DNA from 3 places in the Halobacillus shinanisalinarum genome. Region 1 is predicted to be linked to each of the others. Evidence: riboswitches for the same ligand, from Rfam matches in the RefSeq annotation. Region 1 holds a riboswitch; each other region holds the start of a gene.
The links. Region 1 has a riboswitch for S-adenosylmethionine ahead of MUO14_RS17600 (LLM class flavin-dependent oxidoreductase). Riboswitches for the same ligand answer to the same signal wherever they lie in the genome.
Positions count from the first base shown of each region.

Region 2: linked by a shared signal. The riboswitch ahead of metK (methionine adenosyltransferase) and the one ahead of MUO14_RS17600 (LLM class flavin-dependent oxidoreductase) in region 1 are both predicted to bind S-adenosylmethionine.
Region 3: linked by a shared signal. The riboswitch ahead of metX (homoserine O-acetyltransferase MetX) and the one ahead of MUO14_RS17600 (LLM class flavin-dependent oxidoreductase) in region 1 are both predicted to bind S-adenosylmethionine.

Region 1 is NZ_CP095074.1:3,554,843-3,565,029, forward strand. Features, by position in the region: gene MUO14_RS17590 (M20 peptidase aminoacylase family protein) at 1-911, shown strand, start outside; partial or broken gene nhaC (Na+/H+ antiporter NhaC) at 970-2,399, shown strand; gene MUO14_RS17600 (LLM class flavin-dependent oxidoreductase) at 2,488-3,870, opposite strand; SAM riboswitch class I at 3,984-4,088, opposite strand; SAM riboswitch class I at 4,463-4,571, shown strand; gene MUO14_RS17605 (sodium:solute symporter family protein) at 4,787-6,289, shown strand; gene MUO14_RS17610 (PucR family transcriptional regulator) at 6,521-7,663, opposite strand; gene MUO14_RS17615 (aminotransferase) at 7,990-9,330, shown strand; gene MUO14_RS17620 (YhdT family protein) at 9,351-9,632, shown strand; gene panF (sodium/pantothenate symporter) at 9,629-10,187, shown strand, end outside.
Region 2 is NZ_CP095074.1:812,139-822,325, forward strand. Features, by position in the region: gene MUO14_RS04325 (gamma carbonic anhydrase) at 1-352, shown strand, start outside; gene metK (methionine adenosyltransferase) at 436-1,632, opposite strand; SAM riboswitch class I at 1,868-1,983, opposite strand; gene pckA (phosphoenolpyruvate carboxykinase (ATP)) at 2,424-4,016, shown strand; gene ytkD (RNA deprotection pyrophosphohydrolase) at 4,094-4,579, opposite strand; gene MUO14_RS04345 (DUF6612 family protein) at 4,853-5,686, shown strand; gene MUO14_RS04350 (hydrolase) at 5,728-6,045, opposite strand; gene menC (o-succinylbenzoate synthase) at 6,171-7,274, opposite strand; gene MUO14_RS04360 (o-succinylbenzoate--CoA ligase) at 7,264-8,748, opposite strand; gene menB (1,4-dihydroxy-2-naphthoyl-CoA synthase) at 8,830-9,648, opposite strand; partial or broken gene menH (2-succinyl-6-hydroxy-2,4-cyclohexadiene-1-carboxylate synthase) at 9,703-10,187, opposite strand, start outside.
Region 3 is NZ_CP095074.1:2,006,341-2,016,527, reverse strand. Features, by position in the region: gene MUO14_RS09965 (RQC-minor-2 family DNA-binding protein) at 1-1,280, shown strand, start outside; gene MUO14_RS09960 (DUF4166 domain-containing protein) at 1,348-1,992, shown strand; gene kynA (tryptophan 2,3-dioxygenase) at 2,006-2,842, shown strand; gene MUO14_RS09950 (polysaccharide deacetylase family protein) at 2,940-4,274, shown strand; gene MUO14_RS09945 (homoserine dehydrogenase) at 4,319-5,293, opposite strand; gene metX (homoserine O-acetyltransferase MetX) at 5,290-6,357, opposite strand; SAM riboswitch class I at 6,438-6,551, opposite strand; gene MUO14_RS09935 (DUF2188 domain-containing protein) at 6,705-6,905, shown strand; gene MUO14_RS09930 (NAD(P)/FAD-dependent oxidoreductase) at 7,099-8,316, shown strand; gene MUO14_RS09925 (hypothetical protein) at 8,359-8,832, shown strand; gene MUO14_RS09920 (TetR/AcrR family transcriptional regulator) at 8,858-9,703, opposite strand; gene MUO14_RS09915 (efflux RND transporter permease subunit) at 9,818-10,187, shown strand, end outside.

The DNA.
Region 1 (10,187 bases):
GTGCGGATATGGATGCCCTTTGGCAGGAAGTAGGGGGAGTTTTCCAGGCTAATCATTCCTGTGGGCATGATGCCCATATGAGTATGGCCGTTGGAGTCCTGCTTACGCTTCTTATGAAAGGGGTTCCAAAGGGAAGTGTTCGATTTATTTTTCAACCTGCTGAAGAAACAGGAAATGGTGCATTAAGGATGGTTGAAAATGGTGTAGTTGATGATGTTGATTATTTGTATGGAGTTCACTTGAGGCCAGTGCAGGAAATGGAAGGTGGCCAAGCTTCACCGGCCATCATTCACGGTGCGGGACTGTTTATGGAAGGGAAAATTGCAGGTGAAGATACACATGGGGCACGTCCGCATTTAGGAGTCAATGCCATTGAAGCTGGTTCCGCCATTGTGGAGTTAGTGAAAGGGATTTACCTTGATCCGATGATCCCTTATTCAGCCAAAGTAACCAAATTTCAAGCTGGAGGGAACAATCCAAATATCATTCCAGGGTCTGCCGTATTCAGCCTCGATTTACGCGCGCAATCCAATGAGGCTCTTCAGCAGCTTCGTGAACAGGTAGAAGGGAAAATTGAAGCTGTGGAAAAAGCCTACAACCTTCCTATTACGCTTCGAGTTATGGACTATGTGCCGGCTGCAGAGACTGACAGTCAAGCTCAAGGGTATATGGGAGAGGCGATTAAAGAGGTCCTCGGAGATGAACATACGATGGCCCCCCTCGTGACATCTGGAGGAGATGATTTTCATTTCTATACCATTAATCGTCCCCATTTAAAAGCAACGATGCTAGGGTTAGGGGCGAATCTAAAGCCTGGTCTCCACCATCCGCAGATGACATTTGATCGGAAAGCTATTTTTTCTGGGATTGAGATCCTGGCTCACACGATATTAAAGACGTTAGATCAGTAGAAGAAGCTGAACTTTTGCAACTTCCATTTTCGAAAAATTTTAAAAAAGGGGGATCAGTATGGTGGAAACACGTAAAAAAGAAATGACGTTTGGACTTGCAATTATCCCACTGGTTCTTATGATTGTCGCTATGCTTGTTACGATCGTTGTACTGGAAGGAAGCCCTCATATCCCTTTAATTTTCGGAACAGCCGTAGCGGCTTTCATTGCCTGGAGAAGTGGTTATAACTGGAACGAAATTGAAGAAAGCATGTATAAAGGTATACGGCTAGCTCTACCTGCTGTCGTCATCATCATGTTGGTCGGACTTACGATTGGAGTGTGGATTGGTGGCGGTATTGTGGCAACGATGATCTACTACGGGTTAAAACTTATTACGCCGTCCATGTTTTTGGTAGCGATTACAATCATTTGTGCTGTTGTGGCCCTTGCAATTGGGAGTTCCTGGTCCACCATGGGAACCATCGGAGTAGCCGGCATGGGGATAGGGGTCAGCATGGGAATCTCTGCACCAATGGTTGCGGGTGCTATTATTTCCGGTTCTTATTTTGGCGATAAAATGTCCCCATTATCGGATACAACGAACCTTGCTTCAGGGTTAACGGGGACGAATTTATTTGAACATATTCGCCACATGCTGTACACCACTGTTCCAGCTTTAATCATTGCTCTCGGGTGTATTGGTTCTTGGGGAGAGGGTTTGGTTCGGAATCCGTCAATATGGAAAATATTCAACAAACCATGAAGGTTATGAATGAAAACTTTGTGATTTCCCCGTGGCTGCTTCTTGTTCCATTAGCTGTAATTCTGCTTGTAATTCGGAAAGTTCCTGCAGTCCCTGCACTTATAGCTGGTATACTATTAGGTTTTTTATGTCAAATCGCTATCCAGGGCGATGCCATGAGTAATACAGTTCAGACACTTCAGGCGGGTTTTGCCATTGATTCAGGCAATCAAATGGTGGATAACCTTTTTAACCGTGGCGGTCTGGATTCCATGATGTACACGGTGTCCATGACCATCGTTGCCATGACGTTTGGAGGTATTCTGGAGAATACAGGAATGTTAAAAGTGATTGTTGATCAAATTTTGAAATTAGCAAAATCTGCGAGAAGTCTCGTACCAACAACAATTCTATCGTGCTTTGCGACAAATGCTACCTGTTCGGAACAATATATTTCCATCGTTGTTCCAGCGAGAATGTATGCCAAAGTCTATACAAAGAAAAAGCTCCACTCCAAAAATCTTTCGCGCGCTTTGGAAGACGGCGGGACATTAACATCTGTCTTTATCCCCTGGAATACCTGTGGCGTATTTATCCTTGGAACATTAGGCGTTCATGCTTTTGAATACGCCCCTTATGCGATTTTGAATTTTACTGTTCCTATTTTATCGATGATTTATGCTGGGATCGGATTTTCAATCGTCAAGTTGTCGGATTCGGAACAGGAAGAAATGGAAGAACAGTTAGAACGTAACACGGTGTGACCTCATTTTTTCGGAGGAAATCGTATAGGTTAGTGTATTCATGAAGTCCCTGTTCCCTGTTGTATGAAGGAACAGGGACTTCATTCATTTAAGTAAACGAATACCTATATCGACTCCCTGGATGATCCTCAGGCAGCACACTTTCTCCATGCGGAAACAGCTTCTCCCTCAACGTACCATCTTGATAATCTTTCTTATACAACCCACGCTCTTGCAGCTCCGGTATTACCAGGTCCACAAAATCTTCCAGATCCCCAGGCGTTACTAGATGGTTTAAGTTGAAACCGTCTACGCCTGATTCTTCAAACTGGAATTGGATCGCGTCTGCGACTTCTTTCGGATTTCCTACGATAATACTGTTACGATCTGGTGATTCAAATCGGTTAAGCACTTCGCCGACAGTTAGTTTTTTAGGGGCATCTTTAGTTAGTGTTGCCGCTTTATAGTGTCCGCCTTCTGTAGACTTCGTGTATTCAAATGGAAGGTCGGGATCCATTTCTTCATATTCGGCGATGTCGTAGCCGCTTGCTCCGTACTGTGCTTTGGCGGCGTCCGGGCTCCAGTGGCGCGCGTATTCTTCAAACTTCCGCTCCGCTTCCTCAGTCGTTTCGCCAACAATCACGCTGAGAAAAGAAAAGATTTTAATGTTTTCTGGATTCCGTCCATGGTTTTCGGCCCGCTTGCGAATATCATCAGCATAGTAGCGAATTCGCTCAGGTGTCGGTCCTCCGACAAAGATGCACTCGGCATGTTTGGAGGCGAATTCACGTCCTCGTTCGGATGTGCCGGCTTGATAGATGACAGGTGTCCGTTGTAAGGATGGTTCACTTAAGTGCGGACCTTCCACGGAAAAGTACTTTCCTTCGTGATTAATTTCATGAACTTTCTCCGGATCAACTAGTGTGTTGTTTTCGGCATCTTCTACAAATGCGTCATCTTCCCAGCTTGTCTCCCAGAGCTTGTAGGATACATCAAGGTATTCATCGGCGATATCGTAACGTTCGTCGTGTTTGATCATATTTTCAAGCCCAAAGTTACGTGCGGCATTTGGCAAGTAAGAGGTCACAACATTCCAGGCGACTCGCCCTTTTGTCAGGTGATCGAGGGTGGAGAAGCGCCTGGCGTTTCCGAATGGAGCTTCATAAGTGGTGCTCACCGTCATCGCAAACGATAGATGCTTGGTCACACTGGCCATCGCCGGGATCACAAGGGCGGGATCATTTAATGGCACTTGCAATCCATCACGAATTGATGGGTCTTTACTTTTTTTATAAACATCGTAGATTCCTAGCACATCAGCAAGGAAGACGGCATCAAATTTGCCTCTTTCTAGTAATCTCGCTAAGTCCATCCAATAATCTAAGTCTTTATAGCGGCGGTGACGCTCATTTCTCGGATGCTTCCATAGTCCGTGAGAATTGTGCATCGCGCTGTTCATTTCAAAAGCATTTAAGATCATTTGTTTCCTCATTGTGATTCCTCCTTAAGTTCTCACTTTATGTAAATAAGCTTCAGTTACATGAAAAAGCCCCTTCTTTTAAAAGAAAAAGAAGAGGCTGATAACCGTACATGTATGAGAGCTCTTCCTTATCTTTCAAGCGTTCCCGCCTGCTGGAATTGGCACAGTACTTGATGCAGTCTGTTGCCGAGGTTTCAAAGGGCCAGTCCCTCCACCTCTCGGGATAAGAAATATCATTAAATATTAAGTTGATGAAAAATATACAGCATATCCGAAAAGGTGTCAATCACTACTTTGAAAATATTCTGCAATTTACCCTGCGGTGGTGCAGGTTAAGAGAATTCTAATCATTTAAGTTAAAAATGGTATTTCATATTAGTAGTTGACATACACGAAGACTCCTATGGGAACAGCGTCCAAAGGGAGACCCCGCAGAACGGAACGTAGTGACGTTCGAGGAGGCTCGCTGGCCGCCCATGGAAAGCGAAGTGTATGTCAACTGCGGATTCGGAATTTGAAGCTAATGTTAGTGTTGACAGGGAATTCCTACCTCTGCTATGATGCTTTTTATCAGATTATTTGAACTAATTTTATAACGAATTCGCTCTTATCAAGAGTTGGCTGAGGGATTTGGCCCTATGACGCCCGGCAACCACCCTACAAGGGGAACGGTGCTACTTCCAACAGACAGATTGATGTCTGGAAGATAAGAGGTTGAAGCAGTACATATTTCAGCCTCTTTCTTTTGAAAGGGGCTTTTTTATATGGTCCTGTAAGATGTTGCGGTACAGAAGAATTTTTATTATTAGAGAAAAGGAGAGAGGCATATGTTTACAATCTATTGGATCGCATTAGCTGTTTTCTGGGGAATTGGTTTACTCATTTGGAATCATAGCTATGGAAAATCTACCCAAGGGGGGCGCAACTAATGCAACTCGTTACGGGACCACTATTATGGACACTAGTCAGCCTGTTAGCTCTGTACTTTGTTTTTGTGACGTGGATTGGAAAAAAGGGGAACCAGCATAGTAAATCGATGAACGGTTTTGCAACGGCAAGAGGGAAAGTAAGTCCATGGCTGGTAGGGGCTAGCTATGCAGCAAGCTTCGCCAGTGCCAACTTGTTTATCGGTGTGCCTGGATTAGCTTATGAGCATGGAGTCTCCGTACTATGGTACACGCTGGGTGGCTTTGGGGCTGGCTGGATCGCCCTGCTGTTGTTTGCTAAGAAGTTTTGGAAATATGGCAAGAAGTTCGGCGGGGTTTCCACACTTCCTGAATGGCTGGGGAGAAGATATAACAGCAAAACTTTGCAAGTACTAGTCACTTGTTTGGTGCTGTTTAATGTGTACTATATTGTCGGTCAAAATGTCGGGTTAGCCACGATTTTTGAATCCGTTATCGGCATTCCTTATTTCTGGGGCATTCTGATTGGTGTGACCATTACGATTCTTTATATCGGACTTGGAGGTGCCTTCGCGCAAATTGTTACGGATGGCATTCAAGGAACTCTGATGGTTATTACTTCCATTCTGATCTTTGTGTCGTTATTCTGGACCATAGGTGGGGGGCTGAATGTATTCGGGGAACTTTCTAGTAAACTGGAGGCGATTGATCCGGAGTTGGTCGCACCACTAAATGGACCTTACAATAGTGTCCTGGCCATTTTGTCCGTGCAATTTTTACATATCAGTTTTGTTGTTATGCCACACCTGCTTAATAAAGTGTTATCACTGGAAACCGAGGAGCAGCTCCGGCCATTTACGATGTCAGCGGGTCTCGGCATGTTCTTCATTACTGTGTTAATGGTATTGGGTGGTCTGGCAGCTAGAGTGCTGGCTCCATCGCTTAGTAGTGCGGACTCGGCCATTCCCGTCTATATATTAGAAGCCTTTCCGCCGATCATTGCTGCGATTATTATCGTTGGAATTATTTCAGCCATTTTATCAAGTACAGACAGCTTGTATTTGAGCATTACATCAAGCATTGGAAACGATCTGTACAAGGTGCTGGCTCCGATTCTATCAAAAGGGAAGTTATCACAGCATCAACTGGATGTACGCTCGGTAAAAGTAGCAAAAGGCTCACTCGTCTTTGTTGGTTTGGTCACCTTTTACCTGTCGCTCGATCGACCGGAGTCGCTGGCGATACTGATTCAGTTTAGTTTCTCAGCGATTATCAGTGGTCTCCTTGCGCCGATCGTATTGGGCTATTTATGGGGGAAATCCAATGGGAACGGTGCCATCGCATCATTGATTTCAGGTACTGGGCTCTATGTTATTTTTACTAGCCTGAACGTTTTTGAAAACATTTATATATCCCTGTTCCTTGCCGCTGCTGCTGGGTTTGTTGTGATGATTGTGACGAGCTTAGTCACAACGTCTAATGTAACAAAAGAGGAAGAGGATGTCTTTTTGAAAGATGTTCTTTAAACCTATGAAAAAATAACTCAACGTTGTAGGAAGTTATAGGATAGACAAGTTTTAGATAGGCTACACTCAGCTACAATCTGTACTTTATTTCTGTTGAAGAAGAGCTATGGATTTAGTCAGTAGCTCCAATTTGTTGTCAATGCTGTTCACAAGATTATCGTCTGAGTTTGAAAGGATTACAAACGGATACCTCAATATTCGTGTTAGACAAGCTAGTTATTAATTTAAGGATTATTTATTATTCCTTTTATCTATTATATTTCTAAACGACCAGAGGGCAATTTCCAGGGATAAGCGATCATATGAGGAGGTGAAATCTGTCTTCAAAAGTTTTTTGATCTTATCTAAGCGATGGTATAGGGTTTGGCGCACAATAAAGAGAGCGTTAGCCGTTTCTTGCTTGTTACATTGATGACTTAAATATGTATCTAGTGTAATAAGCAGGTTGCTATCGTTTTCTTGGTCATACTTAATTAACGGGAAAAGATGGTCGTCAATTAGAGTTGAGAGTTTATTCTCTCTTATCAAGGGAACCACCAACTTCTCAATGAACAATTCATCATAGTGTAAGGTTCTTTTTCTTATTAATGAATGATAAATTTTATTTGTTTCCTTAAGGGTGTTAATTGAATGAGCGGCCTCATTCATACTGTGCATTTTTTGACCAATAAGTACTAGGGAAGGTAGTGAGATGAAAAGTTTATCTAGCCTTTTACGAAGTGTATGGATCTCATCATTTAAATCGGACACTATAAGAAATACTCCAGTAGTTTTAGAGGCTAGATTAGTGAAGGTAATATCCAGTCCAAGTTCTTTTCCTAAGATACAAAAGTTAGGAACAGTCTCATCTGGATGAATCAAATAAAGGGAGGCAACCCCAGGATACATGGGATTTGTGGAAATGTCCGACATAACTGCGGTTGACGGATTATTCCACCATTGAATCAATCGCTGTTGGGACGTTAAGTTTTCGTCAGGGAAATAGAGTTGATCATAGATTTTCTTGGTAATATCGATAAATCGTACTTGATTCTCGAACACAATAATAGGGAAGTTGTTTTCTTCAGCGATTTCTACCATCTCTTCGGGTATTTTCTCTACATAAGTGTTTAATTCTACACAGAGACCCGATGCTTGATTTTCAATTAATTCATCCAAAAGTTTTGCACCTAGATGAGGCTTCTCTGCCCAGCCAATACCTGTCGTAAGTATTAATTCTCCTCCATTTATTAAGGCTTCGACCTGATTAACTTCGAGCACATGTGCCCATTTCACGATTCGTTGGGTACCTTTCATCCCGCATACTACTTTAGATTTTTTAAAGCAGTCCATTCCTAATAACATTTCGATTGTGAGAAAGTTATTATCATTCATCTATTTTCCTCCCTCTTTACACACTGTCCAAAAATTTATATTAAGATCTCATGAACTGTCTAATGAAATGTAAGTGCTTACATTATACAATTAAGTTAATATTCAAAATAATCATACCAAAAATTCTTAAAAACCGATAGAGAGGGGCCAAAATGAACAGGATAAATACTGATGGGGTGTGGAAGAGGTTAGCGAATCATAAATAACAAATACAGTAGCCCTGATCGCGTGACACATACGAATCAGTTTACAATCTGTCTAGTGGCGGTGTGACCTTTTATAAGGAAAGAAAAGTTACAATTCGTATTTAAACAGGGAGTGATGAGATGAATGAGACGTTAGAATGGCAATGCAGAGATGAAAATAATGTTATGCACGCCCTAAAGCGAGCTAGTAAGCAACCACTTATAATTGAAAATGCAAAAGGATGCTTTATTAAAGATAGTGATGGTAATAAATATTTAGATGGCATGGGGGGGCTTTGGTGTGTCAATGTAGGATACGGAAGAGAAGAACTTGCTGAGGCAGCAGCAGAACAAATGAAAAATATGTCCTACTTCCCTATGACAAATAGTCATCTCCCAGCAATTGAGCTGGCTGAAAAACTTAACACCTGGCTTAATAATGATTACGTTATTTTTTTCTCCAATAGCGGATCTGAAGCGAATGAAATGGCGTTTAAGATCGCTAGACAATATCACTCTCAAAATGATAGTTCGAGTAGACACAAGATTATTTCAAGATACCGGTCGTATCATGGGACAACAATGGGGGCTTTGGCTGCAACAGGTCAGGCTGAAAGAAAATATAAATACGAGCCATTAGCTGCAGGTTTTTTACACACAGTGCCTCCAGATTGTTATCATTGTCCATTAAATAAGCAACCATCTACTTGTAATCTTGAGTGCACAGACTTAATAGATCATACGATTACTTGGGAAGGGAAGGAAACTGTAGCGGCTATTATTATGGAACCCTATATTTCTGGAGGAGGCGTTCTAATTCCGCCAAGGGGATATATGGAAAGGGTAAAAGATATATGTGAAAAACATGGAGTACTCTTGATTGTAGATGAAGTGATTAATGGTTTTGGACGAACAGGGGAAATGTTCGGTCACTTTCATGAGGATGTAACGCCAGATATCATAACAATGGCGAAAGGGCTTACTAGTGGGTATCTCCCATTATCGGTCACAGCAATTCACAAAGACTGTTATGAAGCATTTGAAACCTCTGAAAAATATGACCACTTTCGAAGTGTAACAACCTTTGGGGGAAATCCAGCAGCCTGCGCAGTCGCGCTGAAAAATATCGAGATTATCGAGAGGGAGAAGTACATTGAGAATGCTTACAATCAAGGGGAGCAGCTTTACGAGGATATGAAAGAACTCCTTTCTCACCCTAATGTTGGGGATATTCGATATAAAGGATTAATGATGGGAATTGAACTTGTTGAAGATTCTATTAATAAAACACCCATTCACGAAGATAAGTTGAATTTGGTGCTAAGCAAGTGTAAAGAAAAGGGAGTTATTATTGGAAAAAATGGGGATACCGTAGCCGGTTTTAATAATGTGTTAACGATTGCCCCGCCATTATCGATCGATGCAGGAACTATAAGATTCCTTAGTGGTGTCGTGAAAGCTTCCATTTACGAAACTTTATAACTTAATGGGGAGGTGGGAAAATGGCTCCAAAGAATCAAGACTATCGTTTTAAAATAGCAAACCGAGAGGCCTTAATCGGTGTTGCTTTAGCTATCATTAACTTCGTTTGGTGGTTTGCTTTTGCCTATGGGTTAGGAAGTAAACCACCAGAAGAGTATAATTATGTGTTTGGTCTGCCATCATGGTTTTTTTATAGCTGCGTGGGTGGCTTTATTTTTATAACTGTTCTGGTTATTTTTATTGTTAAATTCTTTTTCGTAGAGGTGCCATTTGAAGATGAAGATAGGGGTGATCAATCATGAATGTAGCCGTTATAGTACCACTATTACTTTTTTTAGTTATTATTTTTGCGGTTGGATTTATGGCGAGTCGATCCCTTAATAAGTCTAATAATGACTTTATGCAAGAATACTTTCTAGGCGGTCGCCAGCTAGGTGGCTTTGTTCTAGCTATGACCATGATTGCCACTTACGGAAGTGCCAGTAGTTTTATTGGTGGGCCTGGAGTAGCTTATACACAAGGGTTTGGTTGGGTTTTGCTCTCCATGTCACAAGTGGCTACGGGATACTTTGTTCTTATGATTTTAGGAAAGAAATTCGCCATTATGGCAAGAAGGTATAATGCGGTCACGTTAACAGATTTTTTAAAAGGTCGTTATCAGAGTAAATGGGTTGTGCTAACGGCGGCTTTTAGTATTATTATTTTTCTATTTTCTGCAATGGCAGCCCAATGGGTGGGTGGTGCAAGATTAATAGAATCTTTAACAGGAATATCTTACACTACATCCCTTTTTATTTTTGCTGTATCTGTGCTCATTTACGTAGTTATCGGTGGGTTTAAGGCCGTTGCCTTAACGG
Region 2 (10,187 bases), 2.1 Mb from region 1:
AAATATTCAAGATTTGAGCATGCTTCACCAAAGTCCTAATCAGCCGCTTATTATTGAAGACGGAGTGACTGTTGGACACCAAGTGACACTTCATTCTGCACACATAAAAAAAGATGCCCTTATTGGAATGGGATCTCTCATCTTAGACGGAGCTGAAATAGGAGAACAAGCTTTTATTGGAGCGGGGAGTCTGGTGCCTCCCGGAAAAGTGATTCCACCTCGCACACTTGCTTTTGGTCGACCCGCTAAAGTGATACGTGAATTAAATGAAGCAGACTACAAGGAGCTGGATCGTGTTCGAACAACCTACATTGAAAAAGGACAGGTCTATAAAAAACAACAGTCAAAATAAGTCGATGATTATAAAACAAAGAAAACCGTTCTTTATTAACAAGAACGGTTTTCTTTCCTAATATAGATACTTAATTTCATTTCTTATTGCAGTCGATTTTTCAACTCTTCAGCCCGGTCTGTTTTTTCCCAAGGGAACTCAATGTCCGTACGTCCAAAATGACCAAAGGCAGCAGTTTGTCGATAGATTGGACGGCGTAGATCTAGCATTTTAATAATGCCGGCTGGACGCAGATCAAACAAATCTCTAACGGCTGCAACCAGCTTCTCCTCTGGAACGTTCCCTGATCCATGTGTATCGATGGAAATCGATACAGGCTGTGCTACACCAATTGCATAGGCCACCTGTACCTCACAGGATTCAGCTAAGCCTGCTGCTACGATGTTTTTGGCAACATAACGGGCTGCATAAGCACCAGAACGGTCAACTTTCGTCGCATCTTTCCCACTGAATGCACCACCGCCATGACGGGCATATCCCCCATAAGTGTCTACAATAATCTTTCTCCCTGTTAAACCAGCATCCCCTTGTGGTCCGCCGATGACGAATCTACCTGTAGGATTAATAAAGTATTTTGTATTTTCATCAATAAGATGCGCAGGTACAACAGGCTGAATAACATGTTCCTTTAAGTCCCTTTGAATTTGCTCAAGTGTGATCTCTTCTGCATGTTGTGTTGAAATCACAATCGTATCAACACGGACGGGTTGATCCTGCTCATCATATTCAATAGTTACTTGTGTTTTACCATCAGGACGCAAGTAGGACAGAGTCCCCTCATTACGCACATCGGAGAGACGCTTCGATAATTTATGGGCAAGGGAAATCGGTAACGGCATAAGTTCATTCGTTTCATTATTTGCATAACCAAACATTAATCCCTGGTCACCGGCACCGATCGATTCAATTTCTTCATCGCTCATTTGACCTTCTCTAGATTCAAGCGCGACATCTACTCCGCCGGCAATGTCAGGAGATTGTTCATCAATTGCTGTTAAAACTGCGCACGTATCGGCATCAAATCCATATTTTGCTCTCGTATACCCAATATCTTTGATGGTTTGACGGACAATCGCAGGAATATCTACATACGTGTTTGTACTGATTTCCCCAGATACAAGTACTAGTCCAGTCGTAACTGTTGTTTCACACGCTACACGTGCGTTGGGATCATTTTTTAAAATTTCGTCCAAAATAGCATCGGAAATCTGATCACAGATCTTGTCAGGATGACCCTCTGTTACAGATTCTGATGTGAATAACCGGCGATTGGCAGGCATTCTCAAAAACTCCTCCTTCTGTTAAGTACAAAGATTAGACGGAACTCTTTACCAGTATGAGTAGAAATCGCTATGCTTCTATGATTTCATTAAATGTCGATCTTTTTCATCCATCGCACAATTCAACTTATATCTACATATGAATATGTACTAACTTTAAAATTGTGTTGGACCATTTCCCAATAAAAAGAAAAAACCCTTCCTACTTAAAGAGGAAAGGGGCTGCTTCCTTTCGCTCTTATCGTCCAAGGCATATAAGTTAATTGCCTTGCTCCAGGTTAGCACCATGCCAGTGATCTGACGGTTGCCGGGTTTCGCAGGGCCTGTCCCTCCACCGACTCTGGATAAGAGAGTATCCGTTCGAAATAATCGTACCGAAAACCACATTTAATGTCAATTAGTTTACTATGTTTTAAGAAAAGCGGAAAGGGGCGTTTAGACCTGAAACGCATAAGCAGAGCACTGCAGTGAAAAAAGAATTAAAGGATGTTCGTTTAAGTTCGGCACGTCCTGTGCCAACGCCGAACGACCCCACATCTTGTGGAGCCAAGCATAAGCAGTGAACATCATATCCACCAACTGGAAGAAGCCTCTTCTTATTTAATATGTGTTTTTCTTTGATCTTTAATTTACACCCATTATACTAAACTTTTTTTTACAAATAAAATCAAAATAAAATGAAAGCATTTTCAGAATTAGTATGGTGTATTAAGTCAAATGTGCTATACTAATATCAAATTAAAGCACCTGATGCTTTTTATTAATTTTAACATAAAGGCGGGTAGACACATATGAGTGCCATTAACCAGATGTCAGAACTAAATCAATTGTTAGCGCAGGAGCATGTCCTCCATTTGTCAGTACCACAACTTGTAGAAAAAATCCTTTCTCGCAAAGAAGGGACGTTAACCGACCGTGGGGCTGTCCTAGCTACAACGGGCACCTATACCGGTCGGTCTCCTCAGGATAAATTTATCGTGAAAGATCATATATCTGAATCGGATATAAATTGGGGGAGCACTAATCAACCCATCAGTGAGCAAACGTTTATCCATTTGTACCACAAAGTATTAGATTATTTAAAAGCACAGAATGAATTATATGTATTTAAAGGCTATGCCGGAGCAGATGACAAGTATCGACTCCCTATCCAGGTGATTAACGAATTCGCATGGCATAATCTATTTGCCCATCAAATGTTCATTCGTCCTGATAAGCAGGAGCTTTCAGGTCATGAGGCTGAATTCACAGTCGTTTCCGCACCTACTTTTAAAGCAGACCCCAAGCAGGATGGAACCAATTCAGAAGCGTTTATTATGATTTCCTTCAAGCATAGAATCGTACTGATTGGTGGAACAGAATATGCTGGGGAAATCAAGAAGTCTATTTTCTCTGTCATGAATTACTTGCTTCCTAAGAAAGATATTCTTCCTATGCACTGTTCTGCAAATATTGGCCAAGAAGGTGATGTGGCGTTGTTTTTCGGTTTATCTGGCACAGGAAAAACAACCTTATCGGCTGATCCTGCACGACGTCTTATCGGCGACGACGAACACGGCTGGTCACAATATGGCGTCGCAAATATTGAGGGTGGCTGCTACGCTAAATGCATTAATTTATCACCTGAAAAGGAGCCACAAATATTTGATGCGATCCGTTTTGGCTCTGTCTTAGAAAATGTAGTGCTTGATCCAGATTCACAAAAACCGGATTATGACAATACTAGCTTGACTGAGAATACTAGAGCAGCCTACCCGCTGCATCATATTAGTAACACAGTTGAACCAAGCATTGCCGGACATCCAAATGCGATTGTTTTCCTTACGGCAGATGCTACTGGGGTCTTGCCCCCAATAAGCAAATTGACAAAAGAACAAGCCATGTATCACTTCTTAAGTGGATACACAAGTAAACTTGCCGGCACCGAACGCGGGGTTACTTCCCCTCAAGCAACTTTCTCGGCTTGTTTCGGTTCTCCATTCTTACCATTAGCACCTTCAGTTTATGCAGAAATGCTAGGAGAGAAAATTGATCAATTTGATACAAATGTGTATTTAGTCAATACGGGGTGGACCGGAGGAGCTTACGGTGAAGGACAAAGAATGAAACTGTCTTACACCCGGTCCATGGTTCATGCAGCACTAGAGGGTGAACTTAATTCTGTGGAGACATATACAGATTCGGTGTTTGGTTTTCAAATCCCGCTCCATTGCCCTGGTGTTCCAGACGATGTTCTCATACCAAGAAAAACGTGGAACGATCCTAGTGCCTATGACAAGAAGGCACAGGAATTAGCAGCTAAATTCCACGAAAACTTTAAGCAATTTACACATGCCAGTACAGCTATTAAAGAAGCTGGACCTGCTTTTGGCAGAAATAATTAATGTTTCCTCATCTCCCCTATATAGATTAAGAGAGCGTGCAGTCAATCTGCACGCTCTCTTTCATGTAAAGTTCCTATTTATTCAGCAGGTTTCTGTAAAAACTTTTTTCTAATCTGGCTCATACAACTGGGTAAGACTTCATCTTTCATCATAAAGCTATACTGCTCGTTGCTGACAATCGCCTCGGGTAGTTTTGCAAGCAGGACAGGACCATGTGTTTCGAAATAATGCGACTGCTCATTCAACCTAGAAATGGAAGCATAGTACACATTTTTAATGATGGTACCGCCTTTTCCAACTACATGATACTGACCTACATAGGCAATCTGCTCAATACTAGCACCTGTTTCCTCTTGAACTTCTCTAACTGCGGCATCTTCTGCTGTTTCACCTTTCTCTACTTTGCCACCCGGAAATTCAAGTCCACGATCCTTATGTTTTGTTAACAGCCATTCATTTTTAAAACGGCAAATAACCCAAACATGTTTTGGCGCCTTCGAGAAGGGATGATTATCAAAAGATAATTTAACTTGATTTCGGTAGTAATCATTAAATGTTTTCATGTAAGATCATCTGCCTTTAATCCGTTGTGTAGTGTATGTAGTGAATATGGGTAGGACGTTACATTCACTCATTCATTGCTATCTAAATCGTACCATAAGCAAGCTGTATTACAAACAGTACTGTTCTTCTTCTAATTTGTAAACTATAATTACGTTACCCTTTTGCATGAATGGGGTAAACATTTAGAAAGAAAAGGATTTTTTGTATATATTTGAAACGCAAAGTCTTTTCACTCGTATGTAATAGTAGTACATCATCGAAAGGGGATCGTAATGAAACATAAAGGTTGGATGATTATCAGCTTGTTATTTATTATGCTAGTGTCAGCAGCTTGCTCAAGTGCCGAAGGAGAAAAAGCTATAGACGTTTTTAACAAATCTTCTGAAGCATCTAAGAGCTTAGATAGTTTAGCCATGAGTATTAATATGACACAAAATATTAATGTAGAGTCACCTGAAGGCACAGACACAACTGGAAATATGCCAATGAATATGCCTATTAAAACAACGATTGACTCGAAAATGCAGATGGACCCGATCGCGTTTCATCAAACGATTGATATCTTCGGGCAAACCGTTGAACAGTATTATTCCGAAGATGGCATGTACATGTCCCAGCCAGGTAAGGAAGGCTGGTTTAAAGCTCCTAAAGAAATCGTTGACCAACTAAATCAAGTAAGTGCAGCACAGCAAACACCTGCAAAACAGCTAGAAACGCTACAAGAATATGTAGACGAATTTAATCTTGAAGAAAAAGAAAACTTCTATATCCTATCTTTTAGTTCAAAAGGAGAGAACGTTCAAAAACTGATTGAAAAAACCATGAGCGAATCTATGCCGGAAAAATTACTGCCTGAGGATCTACTGAAAGGATTAACGGTTGAAAAAGCAAGCTACACCCTAACTATTAATAAAGACACCTACTACCCAGAAGCAATCGAATCAGCCGTGGACTTTACTATAGAAATGAACGGAGAAAAAACATCTGTAAGCCAAGAAATGAGTGGTACGTACAGCCAATTTAATGAGGTTGGGGAGATTAAGATCCCGCAAGAAGTCATTGATAACGCTCAGGAAATGCCGGGATTAGAATCAATGCCTCAATAAACAGGCAGAAAACAACCACTTCCTTGTAAGGAGGCGGTTGTTTAGTTTAAATCTTTTAGTACGCCCATTCCACTAATATGCTGCCTCGTCTTCTCATCACCTAAATCATATAGCATCTGAAAGGCTCTCATCATCCCTTCATCATACTCGTCATTTGAACTGTCTTTATGATACTCCTCAAACGGAACGTGAGATCGGAAAAAAGCGCGTGTATCAGAATTATACATTTCATTAAACACTTCGCGTAACAGGAGAAGCTCCTCTCTGTCCGCATTAATCATGAACTCATCATTATTTCCATCATGATTGATCGAAATTTCCCTTGTACCGATATTTACGTAATACTGATTTTTCTCCATAATAAAACCCTCCTTTCTTGTAGCTTTAACAATCAAGGAGGGCTTTATTACATAAAAATGCGAGCAAGCATATATTACCAAAGTTGTGTCTTTGAGTGAAGCTGTAGAAAACCAGAAATTGCGGGCTATTTCGGGCTCCACAAATAACTCTGGTATGTCATCTTCTCTAAAAACGACTCATCAACTTCAACACCGATCCCATGACCATTAGGTACATCGATTTTACCGTTTTCCACTTTAATTGGCTTGAGGAGAAGATCTTTATTAAAGTACCTGTCTGAGCTAGATAAATCCCCCGGGATCGTAAAGTTCGGCAGTGAAGATAGCGCTATATTATGTGCTTTGGATATTCCGGTCTCAACCATTCCGCCACACCAAACAGGTATGCCATGTTCCTGACAAAAATCATGGATGTTAGTGGCAGTCATGAGACCGCCTACTCGGCTTATTTTTATATTGATTACCCGACAACTCTCAAGCTTAATGGCTTGTTTCGCATCGTGAAGTGACATAATCGACTCATCTAGACAAAGCGGGGTATCCATCTGTTTCTGGGCTTGTTTATGCAAATAAAAGTCTCCTGCCTGGAATGGCTGTTCGATCATTAGCAAGCCGAGCTGATCCAGTGAGAATAAGTGGTCAAGATTTTGTTCTGTGTACATGCCATTGGCGTCAATCATGATAGCTAACCCAGGATCAATCGCTTGTGCTTGTTCAATCATTTCTTTCTCTCTTCCTTTTTCAACTTTCAACTTGTATCGTTCATATCCGGAATGTTTCAAATGATTGATATCTTTTTCAAGAGAATGAGAAAGACTGAGAACAGCGCCTGCCTTAACTGATGAGTGAATCCCGCCAATCAACTCCCCTAAACTGACTTGATTTTGTTTAGCATATAGATCCCAAAGTGCTCCTTCCATACCAGCCTTAGCCATTTGATTCCCTTGGATAAAAGCCGTCATCTCTATAAAATCACTAGGATGGTGTAGCGGTTCATCCTTAATAATAGGGAAAATGATATCGATTAGCATGTGCCAGGCTGTCTCAAGCGTTTCAGCGGTATAAAATGGTGAAGGAAAAGCAGTCACTTCTCCATATCCTTGCAACCCCTGGCAGTCTTTTGCCACAACTATAATTACCGAACGTTGATGAAGTTCCCCCTGATGTGTTTTAAACGGGTTCCTTAGCGGCAGCGATACTTTTCGTAAATGGATGGTACTAATGTCCATGACCTTGCTCTCCTTCAACACTTTGGAAAAGTTTCCGCCTTACAATTTTATTTGAGGCGTTTCTCGGCAACTGAGAAATAATAAATAACTGTTTCGGAATTTTATAAGGTGCCAAATGATCGCGACAATACGTTGCCATTTTTTCAAACGATATGTCTGTCCCTTCCTTCTTGACAATAAAGGCTGCAGGAACCTCGCCCCATTCATCATCAACCATCCCTGTTACAGCCACTTCCTCCACTCCCTCAATTCCTATCAAAACACTTTCCACTTCAGCTGGATAAATATTTTCACCGCCAGAAATAATCATGTCCTTCACCCGATCAACAACATATAGGAATCCTTCTTCATCTAAATAACCTGCATCCCCGGTTGCTAAGTATTCGGCTTCTTGGTGGCCTTTTTTATAATAACCGCTTGAAACCATCGGGCCTTTTACATGAATTTCCCCCGTTTCATACGGTTTGGCTATTCGACCATCTACGAATATTTTCAACGTAGCAGGGGCCAACGCTTTTCCTGCAGACCCTAGTTTTCGTAAGGCCTCACTCGGACTCAATGTGACGATTTGTGAGCTTGTTTCCGTCATTCCGTAGGTCTGGAAAACAGGGATACTTTTTTCACTTGCTTTGTGCAGCAGCGGTTTTGGAACAGGCCCCCCGCCTAGTAACACACACCGAAAAGACGCTGGATAGCTGTTTTCCTGTAAGTCTTTCATCAGTCTTTGAAGCATAACAGTAACAACAGAAACGATCGTTACCCCATGATGACGTATCCCATTATTAATCACTTTTGCATCAAAACGATCTAGCATTCGTATTGGCATTCCATAAATTACATTCTTCATAAGGATTGAAAAACCGCCTATATGAAACAGAGGAAGACAGACTAACCATTTATCACTAGCTGACAAACCTAAGTTTAAAGCAGAGGCTACAGCACTAAACCAATGATTTCCATACGTATGCATGACAGCTTTTGGCTTTCCCGTGGTACCGGACGTGTACATCATTGTAAAAACATCATCTAAACATAAATGGTCATTGAGATAAATTGAATCTTCAGCTTTTGGCAGACGATCCATCGTTACAATATGATCCTCATTTAATGTCGTCGACTGCATAGCTTTGTGACCTTTTTCTACAAACTCGGGGTCAACGATAAACCATGTGACGTCAGCATCTGTTAATTGAAAGGCAAGTTCTTCCGGTGACAATCTCATATTTAAGCAAACGATTACGGCTCCAACGTAGCTTAGTGCGTGAACACAAACCGGGAACTCAATCCGGCTGCCCGATAGAATGGCTACATGGTCCCCGGATTTCACCCCTTTTTTCATCAATCCTTTTGCCAGCTTGCGACTCTCTTCTCTTAATTCGGAGTAACTGATTGATTGATGCTCACCATATTCAATGGCCACTTTTGTTGGTTGCAAGTCATTCTGCTTTTCGAGCCAATGGGGAATTTCATTCATGATCCTAACCTCCATCTTCTCATGTAAAAAGGGCTGCCTAGCTATAGGGAGCCCTTTTTCATAACAAACTATTTAGTCATATCATGGGAAACGTGGGAATTGATCAAAGTCAGGTTTACGTTTTTCTTTAAACGCATCTCTTCCCTCTTTCGCTTCCTCTGTTGTGTAATAAAGCAATGTAGCGTCACCGCCCATTTGTTGAAGGCCAGCAAGACCATCTGTGTCAGCATTAAAGGATGCTTTCAAGAAACGAAGAGCTGTTGGTGATTTCTCAAGCATTTCTCTACACCATTGAACCGTTTCATCTTCAAGCTGTTCCAATGGGACAACCGTGTTGACCATTCCCATATCCTCTGCTTCCTTGGCACTGTACTGACGGCATAAGAACCAAATTTCACGCGCCTTTTTATGACCAACCATACGGGCAAGCAGGCCAGCCCCGTAACCAGCGTCAAAGCTGCCTACCTTTGGACCTGTTTGACCAAAGATCGCATTATCAGCTGCAATCGTTAAGTCACTAACAATATGTAATACGTGACCGCCTCCTATAGCGTATCCTGATACCATTGCTACCACAGGTTTTGGAATCACTCGCATAAGTCGTTGCAAATCAAGAACATTCAAACGAGGGACTTGGTCATCGCCAACATAACCACCGTGTCCTCTAACACTTTGGTCGCCTCCTGAACAAAATGCATCGTCTCCTGCTCCAGCCAGTACAATGACACCAACTTTGGAATCATCACGAGCATAAGCAAACGCATCAATTAATTCTGTTACCGTTTTTGGACGGAACGCATTGCGTACCTCTGGACGATTAATTGTGATTTTAGCAATGCCTTCAAATGTTTCATAAAGAATATCTTCATATTCACGTTCAGAAACCCAATTATAAGCCATAAGTCATTTCCTCCATTTTTGTATATTAGCGGACTTCTCCGCTTCGATCCTGTTCTATTGTATCACGAAATCTTCTACAATTTTAGCAAAAAACTTTGGGCGCTCAAGATGAACAGTATGCCCAGCCTTCTCTGCTGCTACTAAGGTTGAACAAGGTAACCGATCTTTCATTTTCTTGTTGATCGTTACAAATTTCTCATCCCACTCCCCAACAATCAAGAGGGTGTCAATAGACAGATGAGACAGTCGATCCCACCATGAAGGTTGGCGTCCTGTCCCCATCCCTTTTAATGATTGAATTAACCCCTGGGGATCGTGACCTAGCCGCTCTTCTTGCACACGCACCCTGACTTCGATTGGCAGCTGTTCTTGGCTTTTAAAGAGAGGGATATCCCTCCAATAGTTGGCAAATTCCTCTATACCTTGGGATGCTATCCTGTCAATCAATCCTTGATCCTTTACACGTCTTGCCATTTGTTCATCTGAATGAGCTATTCCAGGGGAGGCACTCTCAAGAATTAACTTGGACACATATTGGG
Region 3 (10,187 bases), 1.5 Mb from region 1:
ATGTAATAAACCCCTATTTAATCAGACCTGAGCTGTTTCTTTGGACTCACTTTCCCAAAGAACATGGGCTCCCTTATAACAAGGAATTTTTATATGATACAAATGTTACGCAGTTATCTTCGGAGGGGCTCGAACACCATTTGTTGCAGGTGATGGACGATTATTTATTTTTAGCTGAAATTGCAGAGCGGCCAAAGCAATATTGGTTCAATAAAATTGCTGAAGGCTTCCATCAGCATCCAATTGTTCAGCTTGCCCACAGCAAGCGGAATGTCATAGAAGCTGTAGAAACTATGAACCAATCTGCCTTACTTTCACAATTAAGGTATCCCGAAGATGTTGCGAGGTGGAGAGACCGCATTGATACTGTTATGCGGCCATTCCGTGCCTTACCAAGGCTATGGTTGACCCAGCAAAAGGAAATGTGCCGTCATGAGAAGCAACTGAATTTCAATTCCCGTAGCCGGTCGATTAGCTGTCGTTGTGAAGTTTGTGGTCTGACTGTGTTTTATCATCTTGACGATGATTGTGTAACCTTACAAGAGGAATATAATTATGAACGTGCCAGTAAGAGAATCACGACCATTGAACAGCAGTTTAATGAAATAGCTCAGAAGAATACATCTATTCTTAACCAAATTCAAGAGCTGAGCACCATTAAACAAAAGCTGCGGCCAGCCAAGTACATGTTAGATGAATCCGTGAGAGTTGCTAGACAAATCGAGAAGTATCAAGAAGAACATGTGCTGGATTCCTATCCACTGCTTGAAATGCATGATCAGTTGACATGCTCAGCCTTTCCGAGTAAACGTTCACCTTCTATGTTAGTATGGCTGTCTAACGTTCACCTATATGATGTCGGCATGTTGAAGCAGCTTTCTATTTGGAAAACCCATATGGATAGTCAAGTTTATACTAAGGCTGAGCACCTGCTCGAAGAATTACAGGTCCGGCTTAATGAAGCTGAATATACCGACGAAGATATTATTATTACGATTAAAAGTCATGAGTTAAGCTATGCCTATGTACAGCAGGTGCTTGATTTGATCCATTATTACGGGACAGATTATCCCGCCCATACACTCGTTCAAGTGCTTGCAGGCAAATCGACGAATAAACTGCGTCGTTTAAAACTTCACGAAATACGCTGGTTCGGACTGTTGTCCGACTGGCCTTCTAAACATATTCAACACTTATTTAATCAATTGGAAAGACAAGGGTGGCTGATGAAACAACGAAAAGGCTACTCGATCAGTGCATTTGCAGAAGAAGTATTGTAAAGAGAAAGCAGGGCTTTTTAAAAAAGGCCCTTTACATAACAACTCAATATTGAGGAGGCAGTTATATATGAAATCTATTTATCATCAAGCACTAGGTGGAAAATTCGATCGTCTTCATCCTGAACTGCAAAAGAAATTTGGTATAACCAGTGAACAAAAAATAATGGTGCTGGGACAAGGACGCATGACGGAAATTCGTGGAACTCCGGCGCTTATTCGACCATTTTTGCATATTGGAGCAAAGGACCATATGATCTTTGCTGAAAGGGGGAAAAATGTGCCGTTTACACTTGAGAATTATTCTTATGTCGATGAGCAGGGCTTTGAAGCAATCAGTTACATTCGCCGGTTCTTTTTTCCCTATGCCATACGTGGATTTGATGCTGTAATGTCCTATGACCCGGAGCAGGAAACGGTAGTCGATAATCTAGGCAAGTCCGGCCGTTTATCCACGGTAATGGAACTCGATGTTACCAAAGAGGGAGGATTGCTGATGCGTTCAAGGGAAATGAAACTTAATAATCAGTTCACCTTTACCGGACCGCATACTTCCTTGTATGAGCATTACGATGAAAAGCACCAAGCCTTACGCGTACATGTGCACGTAGAGCATCCGTTGTTAGGCACATTGCTCATGTACGAAGGCCTAGTTCATACTGAATTTTTGCCAATCACCCCTAATCATATTCCAGAGCGAGGAATTCTAACCTAAAGGAGGGTTTAGCGTGAGCGAACATGATTCAAAAACTAACGAGAATGTACATACAGACTTTAAAGAACGCATGACGTACGGGGAATATTTAAACCTAGATCAACTACTTTCTGCCCAAAATCGACTTTCTACACATCATGATGAAATGCTGTTCATAGTCATACACCAAGTGAGTGAATTGTGGATGAAGCTGACTTTGCATGAACTAAGGGCTGCCATTGACACGATTCGAGAGGGGGATATACAGGAAGCGTTAAAAATGCTGTCGAGAGTCTCAAAAATCCAAACACAAATCATCCATGCCTGGGATGTTCTCTCTACCTTGACCCCGGCTGAATATGTACAGTTCCGTGACGATTTAGGTCAAGCATCAGGCTTTCAATCTTACCAATATCGTATGGTTGAATTTGCTTTGGGGTACAAGACACCACACGTTTTGAAAATTTATGAAAAGGACCCTGAGCTTCATAAGGAACTTCGAAGCGCTTATGAAGCACCTGGCATATATGATGCAGCGATTGAAAGATTAGCTGAAACTGGGTTCAAAATTAATAGCGATCTCATAAACAGGGACTTTTCAACTATTTATCAAGCCGATGCAAGCGTTGAGAATGCCTGGTGGGAAGTGTATAAAGATGTAGATCAATATTGGGATCTTTATCAGCTTGGAGAGAAATTGGTAGATATAGAGGATTGGTTCCAGCAGTGGCGATTCAGGCATATGAAGACAGTTGAACGGATTATCGGTCACAAATCGGGTACAGGCGGCTCTTCGGGGGTCGGCTATCTGAAGAAGGTACTCGATCACCGCTTCTTTCCAGAATTGTGGGATATTCGTACGAGCCTCTAAATTAACTGAATAAATGGAACATAACAAATGTATTAATTAATTGTTACGTTTGTGTTACACTAAGGTGTGAATTTATTACGGATGAAGAGGGAAGGTTATGAAGCGATTAAATGTATATATAGCACTCCTTAGTTTATTGTTGATATTGACGGCTTGTTCCTTTTTTATAGCGGATGCAAATGAGAGATCGGATAAAGTAAGCTCAGAGTCATCCAATCACTATGATGTAATGATGGAAAGTGAGATTGAAGAATATGAGAGTTATCAAATTACAATTCATTACCCGCAAACACCAAATGATCAAATTGACCAGATTATTATAGATTATGTGAATCAAAAGAAGGACTCATTTAAAAAGAAAAGCTATGAAGCTGTCATCAGTAGTGAAAACAAATCAGCTCACGAATTGCATATTGATTATGAAGTTCTTTACCAGGACAGTGAAGTGTTTGTTGTCCGATTTGTAGAGAAGACAGATATTGGGCAGGATCAAAATGTTACCCGCACAATCATGAACTTTAATAAATCAAACGGAAAGCGTTTAGAGCTTAAGAATCTTTTTAAAAGCGATACAAACTATGTAAGGGCCTTAGCCAAGGAAACCAACCAACAACTCGAAGTAGAAAAGGGATTCGGAACGGAAGTGAGCAAGTTTGACGATCTAGCTTTAATGGGTGACTCTCTCGTAGTGTATATAACTCAAGAGGATCAAAAGAAACTGAACATAAAGAAATCAAAGGTTTCTATTGATAAGAATGCTCTTAAAAATGTTTTGCTGCCACAATATGCCAAGAAAGTGACACCTCAAGTGCCAGATGATGATACGATATCTTATCCTGCTATCAAAACGAAGCAAGGGCCTACTAAAGGGATGACCGAGAAACTTGTCGCGATTACTTTCGATAACGGTCCCCATAAAAAGGGAACACCACTTGTTTTAGATGTGTTGGCAGAATATGATGCAAAGGCGACCTTTTTTATGATCGGAAAACGAATCAAACATTATCCTGAAACGGTAAGAGAGGTAGCAAAACAAGGTCATGAGATCGGGAACCATACTTGGGACCACTCAAGCTTTGATCGGCTCCCAGCCAGCGAGGTTAAGCGACAGTTAGTCGATACACAACAGGTCATTCAAGACGTAACAGGGCTAACAACGAACCTTGTCCGCCTTCCATTTGGTGAAGGTCTTCCTGAAGCCTATGAATCCAATTTTGACGTCGTCCCATCAACAATCACCCCGAATAAGGATTGGAACTTAACAAACGCATCAGAAATTGCCCATTATGTGACTTCTAATGTAGAGGATGGATCGATTATTATGTTAAGTGATCTTCGTCCCACTACACCGAAGGCACTGAAGATGATCCTTGAAGGTTTATCCGAACGAGGGTACAGCTTTGTAACAGTAAGTGAACTAGCTAGCAGATAAAGAAAAGGAGCCTTTAACTATCAATTTAGTTAAAGGCTCCTTTTCTAATATTGAAGTAGTTTTACTGGATAGGACTGAAGGATATGAACAAAGTCTTCCACCATCGCACTCGCTGTCGACAACTTGCCGGCGCCAGGCCCTCTTAATGTTAGAGGTCCTGCTAAATCACTAATAATGTGAATAGCGTTATCAACACCGTCAACAGAATGCAGCCCATGTGCTGGCGATAAGGCTTTAGGTTTTATACCGGCATATAGTTCACCATTTTTTTCCTCAATAGCAGCGATGTGCCGTATTTTCTGTCCGTTTGTTTTGGCGAAAGCTAAATCTTCAGCTGTTACGTTAGATATCCCCTCACATGGGACATTTCCCCAGTTGGGCTGTTTTTTATAGATAAGTTGACTAAGAATCATCAGCTTGTAAAAAGCATCATAGCCTTCAATATCATTCGTTGGGTCAGCCTCAGCAAACCCCTGATCCTGTGCTTCTTTTAGTGCGGTCTTGAGACTTTTTCCTTCGTTCTGCATGGAAGTGAGGATAAAGTTACTCGTTCCATTCAAAATGGCCTCAATTTTTGTTACTGAATTGACCTGTAGAAGTTTAGTAATCGTACCAATGATGGGAGTGCCAGAGGCTGTTGTTGCTTCATAGCCCATGCCTACACGGTTTGCGGCTTTATCTAACAAATGAGTGCCGTGTTTGGCAAACATCACTTTGTTTGCTGTAATGACATGGATCCGCCTGTCGATGGCCGTTGTTAAATAAGAAAAGCTAGGCTGTTCACCAACAATGGCTTCAAAGATTACATCTGGTTCTTGTGCAAGAATCTCATCAAATTGATCAGTTACAAGAACAGATTCAGGCAGAATGCGTTCCTTCGCTTTGTCTTGAACGAGGACACCACATAACTGTACTGATTCTCCTGTTAAATGGGTTAGCTGTTTCTGTTTGTTCTGCAGAATTTGATAAACGCCCTGTCCGACTGTTCCAAATCCTAGAATCGCTACTTTGGTTGTCAAGCTTCATTCACTCCCTCGTTCAATTTATCGCCAAGCCACGACCCCCATTCTCCAAATTCCACGAGAAACCCGTCGTGTCCATAGTCCGTTTGCACATGATAATGCTCACCTTGAGGGGCATACTCACTAAAGGGCTGAATCAATTCTTTTGGATAGAGAAGGTCGTGTTCAAAGCTTACGGTGTATAGGTGCGGTTTATAATTCTCAGCTGTTTCCTGTAAGGTACCGCGTCGTCTTCTAATATCATGGTTGTTCATGGCTTCTAATAAATAGAGATAGCTATTCGCATCAAAACGCTGCTTTATTTTTTCACCTTGATAATTTAAATAGGACTGGATCGAATAAAGAGCATCCCCTTGCTCCCGTGCAAACCTTTTATGAAAAAGAGGACCGCTTCTGTACGTAACCATACCGGTCATTCGGGCAATCTCAAAACCGTGCAACTCGTCATTAGACCTGTAGTCCCCCTCATTATAAGCCGGATCATCCTGAATAGCCCTTGCCCCAATATGGTTAAAGGCAATCCCGTAATCACTTAAATAGGGAGTGGCAGCTAAAACATAGAGTTGTTTCATAAAGTCCGGATAAAGCATTCCCCATTCAAGTGTTTGCATGCCCCCAAGCGAACCGCCCGCCACAGCATGAAGTTTGGTAATTCCCAACTTTTCAAGTGCTTTATATTGGGAACGAACCATATCGCGGATTGTTACGTTTGGAAAATCCTGACGGTACAACTCACCAGTCTCAGGGTTTATACTTGCAGGGCCAGTTGAGCCATGGCATCCTCCAAGTACGTTAAACGTGATCACTTGAAACTGGGTAGTATCAATCGGACATTGCTCCCCGACAAGACCTGCCCACCAGCCAGGGCTTTCTTTAGAACCAATGGCGTACTGATTTCCAGTTAAGGCATGGCAAAGAAGAATGACGGGGGCGTTCGTTGACCCATAATGCTCAAAAGCCAGCTCCACCTGAGGAAGCGTTTCACCAGATTCAAATGTAAAGTCTCCAATCGAAACTTTTTCTGTTGTCTGTTGCTGTTCAGTAGGGTTTTGCAATGACATGCTTCATCCCTCCTTCGTAATGATTTCCATATAAAAAACCCTCTTCTTTAGTAAGAAGAGGGCGTATGTATCGATTCCTCCTCTTATCTGTCAGATCTAGCTTCGATCTGTAGGAATTAGCACCTTTTCAAGCCGATTACTTGAAGGTTGCCGGGCGTCACAGGGCCTAGTCCCTCTGCCACTCTCGATAAGAGATATTCAGTTCACTTACTTTTTTAAATGTATGTTTCGAATTATAAAAGGAGAATGTAGTATTGTCAAACTATTTTTGAAAATGAATCAGAACGTTTGAGGAGGTTTTGTGGTGGGAAGACTGATTGTAGACGATAAATAGAGGAGAGATTTAGATGAAGGAATATAGTGTTGTACCAAATAAGGATGTTACAGGTTGGTTAGTAAAAATTGAAGATGTCGCACCAACCGATTTATATGATGAACGGGATACAGCGGTCGAGAAAGCAACTGAATTAGCGGAGAACGATAAGCCGAGCCGAGTGCTTATCATGGATCAAAATCATAATGTAGAACAAGAAAAGAAGTTTGAATAGAGGAAAAGGCTCCCGCGAAGGGAGTCTTTTTTACTGCAGGAAGTTGAAATATGCAATTATGCTGTTTTATGTGCAATAAAAGGGAATTTCGTGCAATTAATTCGCTGCGGTCCACCTTTCAAACTCCTAACTAGCTGTTTTTGTGAAAAAACGTTACGCTAAAGAAAATAGGGAGCGAAGGATGTGCGGGGAGATGGAAAAACATGTGGGTGTTGTGATTATAGGGGCAAGAGTGGCAGGGGCGAGCCTGGCGATCTTACTTGGAAAAAAAGGGAAGCGGGTGCTGCTGATTGATAAGGCTTCTTTTCCGAGTGATACGTTATCTACACACCATATGTCACATGTGAATTATTTAGGGAAACTGGGTGTGCTGGAAGAGGTTGAAGCGAAGGGCTTACGAAAAATTAATAGAATGCGTACCTATATTGGTGATAGTTTTGTAGAGGGCCCGAGAGATTCCTACACACTTATTCCGAGACGCAGTTATTTAGATCACATTCTTCTGTCGAAAGCCTGCAGTTATGATGGTGTTGAGTTGCTAGCACAATGGTCTGTGAGGAGGCTGCTTTATGATAATGATCAAGTAATCGGAGTAAAAGCGGTCGATAGCAGTGGGGAAAGCCAGACGGTTTATGCTTCGCTTGTGGTGGGCGCTGATGGGAAGCATTCAAATATTGCTGAGTGGGTTCAGGCAGGGAAATACGGGGAGCACTCACCGCTTCGCCCCGTGTTCTACGGCTATTATCACGGGATTGAACCGTTACTAGAACCGACGACGGAGATCTTCCTTAAGGAAGGAAGAATCGGCTTCCTATTTCCAATGGAGCCAGGGGTGGACTGTTTAGGTCTTGAAGTACATCCCGATGAGTTTAGGGAATTTGCTAAAAACCCAGCAAAGTTCGAGGAAACCTATCAAACATTTTATGGTATGAAGCGACGGTTAAAGGACGCATCGCTCCATGGGAGAATTATCGGGACACCAGGTGTGCCGAATTTCTTCCGTGAGCCTGCAGGAAAAGGGTGGGTTCTGATTGGCGATGCAGCCCATAGTAAAGATCCAAGCACGGGACTTGGTATCAATGATGCCTTCATGCAGTCCTTTTTGTTAGCTGAAGCGATACAAAAGCATGACGAGGGAGCGACTTGGGAAGAAGTCATGGCTCAATTTAAGGTGAAACGAGATGACCAGCTTATGCCTGGCTATCGCCTAACCCTTGATTACATTCAATCAATGAGATCATGGTCTAAAGACGAACAAGCACTGTTTCAGGCGATGGCGGCCAATCCGATGGTATGGAATAAAGTTATCCCGCATCTCCCTGATTTATTAAAAGAACATTCGGCAAATGTTCCGGAACTTTATGGTTCTGTGGAAGGGGAGGCGAAGAACTTTGGCTTAGGGAAGGAATAAGGGGCTCTCATATAGAATGAAGACAATAGAGGTGATCACATAGTGACTTGGACGAAGGAAAAAGCTTTTGATAAGCTGCAGAGCATTTATACAGATAAAGTAATGCAAGAGGAGAAGCGCAGAATTTTTCAGCAGGTCTACCGTCATTTGCATGAACACTTGGATGACTTAGCTGTTAAATCGGGTTTAAAACAGGAAACAGAGAAGCAGCTGAAATTCTTCAAAGAATACACTTTTATGCCAGGTGATAATTTATTTCAGTCGATGCGCTACGTGTTTTTGTTAGCAAGGGGCGAACGTGAAACCGATGCACAAACAACTGAACAGCATTTGAAACGAATATACCGTTCACTGTTCCAACCAGCTGGCTTGAAGAATCCATCTATCCCTGATTCCTTTTGGTCAACTACATTAGGCGTTGCTTGTCTAGTTGCACAAAAAGGCGTTGAGTCGGTGTATCCGATTCTTGATGAAATCATCGAAGCAGAGCAAATGGAAGAATCTAATAACCACTAGACGTGCTTGGCGTGTCTAGTGGTTATTAGATTTGGAAAAAGGAACGAATTTGTCCAACGATTTGCTGGAATTCATGTTCTTCTTCAAGGTTTGTCACCATACCTTTAATGACAGCTATGCGAGGTTCGGAATTTTTAAGTTCTTCAAGAATCACAGCAATTGTGTCCTTAATATCCTTGGTTGAAGATGGTTGTTTTTCTTTTAAGGCATCTATAATGTGATCTGCTTGTTTAGAATAGTAGTCTTTTGGAATAATCTCACTCATGATTTTTTCAGTAATGACTGGTCGGTCATTACTGCGGTTGAATCCCTCTACTAGAAAGTCAACTCGCTTTAGCATCCCTTCACAAAGGTTCTCAATATCAAATTTCACATTTTCAATAATGATCAAATCGATATAAGCTTTAAATATCCCCTGCAAAAGAAGAGTAATTTCCCATACACACTCTTTTATGTCCTCCCCATAAATATCCATAAGATTTTTTTTATAAAAGTAGTAAGAGTTAAATCTCATATGCTGCAAGAATCTTTCAATGTCATCGTTAAACGGAATAGCTTGCTCACGTATTTGCATAATAATAAATTCACGATGTTCGATGATTTCTTTAAATGTTACAGCGAGCTTCTTTATAAACTTCTCTCGTGGATTTAAATCCTTAGCTTGAATCTCATCGGTTTTTAACTGAATTTGTCTGGAGTAATGGTAGAAAACGTCTAATAAAAGGGCGTCTTTCGACTTAAAGTGTAAATAGAAAGCTCCTTTAGAGATGCCGCATTCATTAGCGATCTCCTGAACTGAAGTTGCGCTAAAGCCTTTTTTTGCAAAGAGCTTAATTGATTGTTCGATGATGAATATGCTTTTATCTTCCATATTGGTGACCCCTTAATTGTGAAATTAAAAAGTATTTCCTCTTGACTAATGACCACATAGTCATTTATATTATAATCTGTTATGACTATACGGTCAATTGGGAGGGGATAGCGCGTGAAACAAATTATAAATTTTTCTATGAACAACAAGTTTGCGGTTTGGTTAATGACTATTATTATAACCATAGCAGGTTTATATTCAGGTTTAAATATGAAACTAGAAACGATTCCAGATATCGAACCACCGATTATTACGGTGTCTACCGTTTATCCAGGAGCCACACCCGAAGAAGTGGCTGAAAATATATCAGAGCCCTTAGAACAACAGGTGGGTAATTTGAGTGGAGTGAAAACGGTCAGTTCCACTTCTTATCAAAATGCTTCTTCCCTTCAGCTCGAGTATGGATTTGATAAAAATTTGGATGAAGCAGAAGATGAGTTGAAAGATGCGGTCAGCCAAGTTGAACTGCCGGATTCAGCTGAAG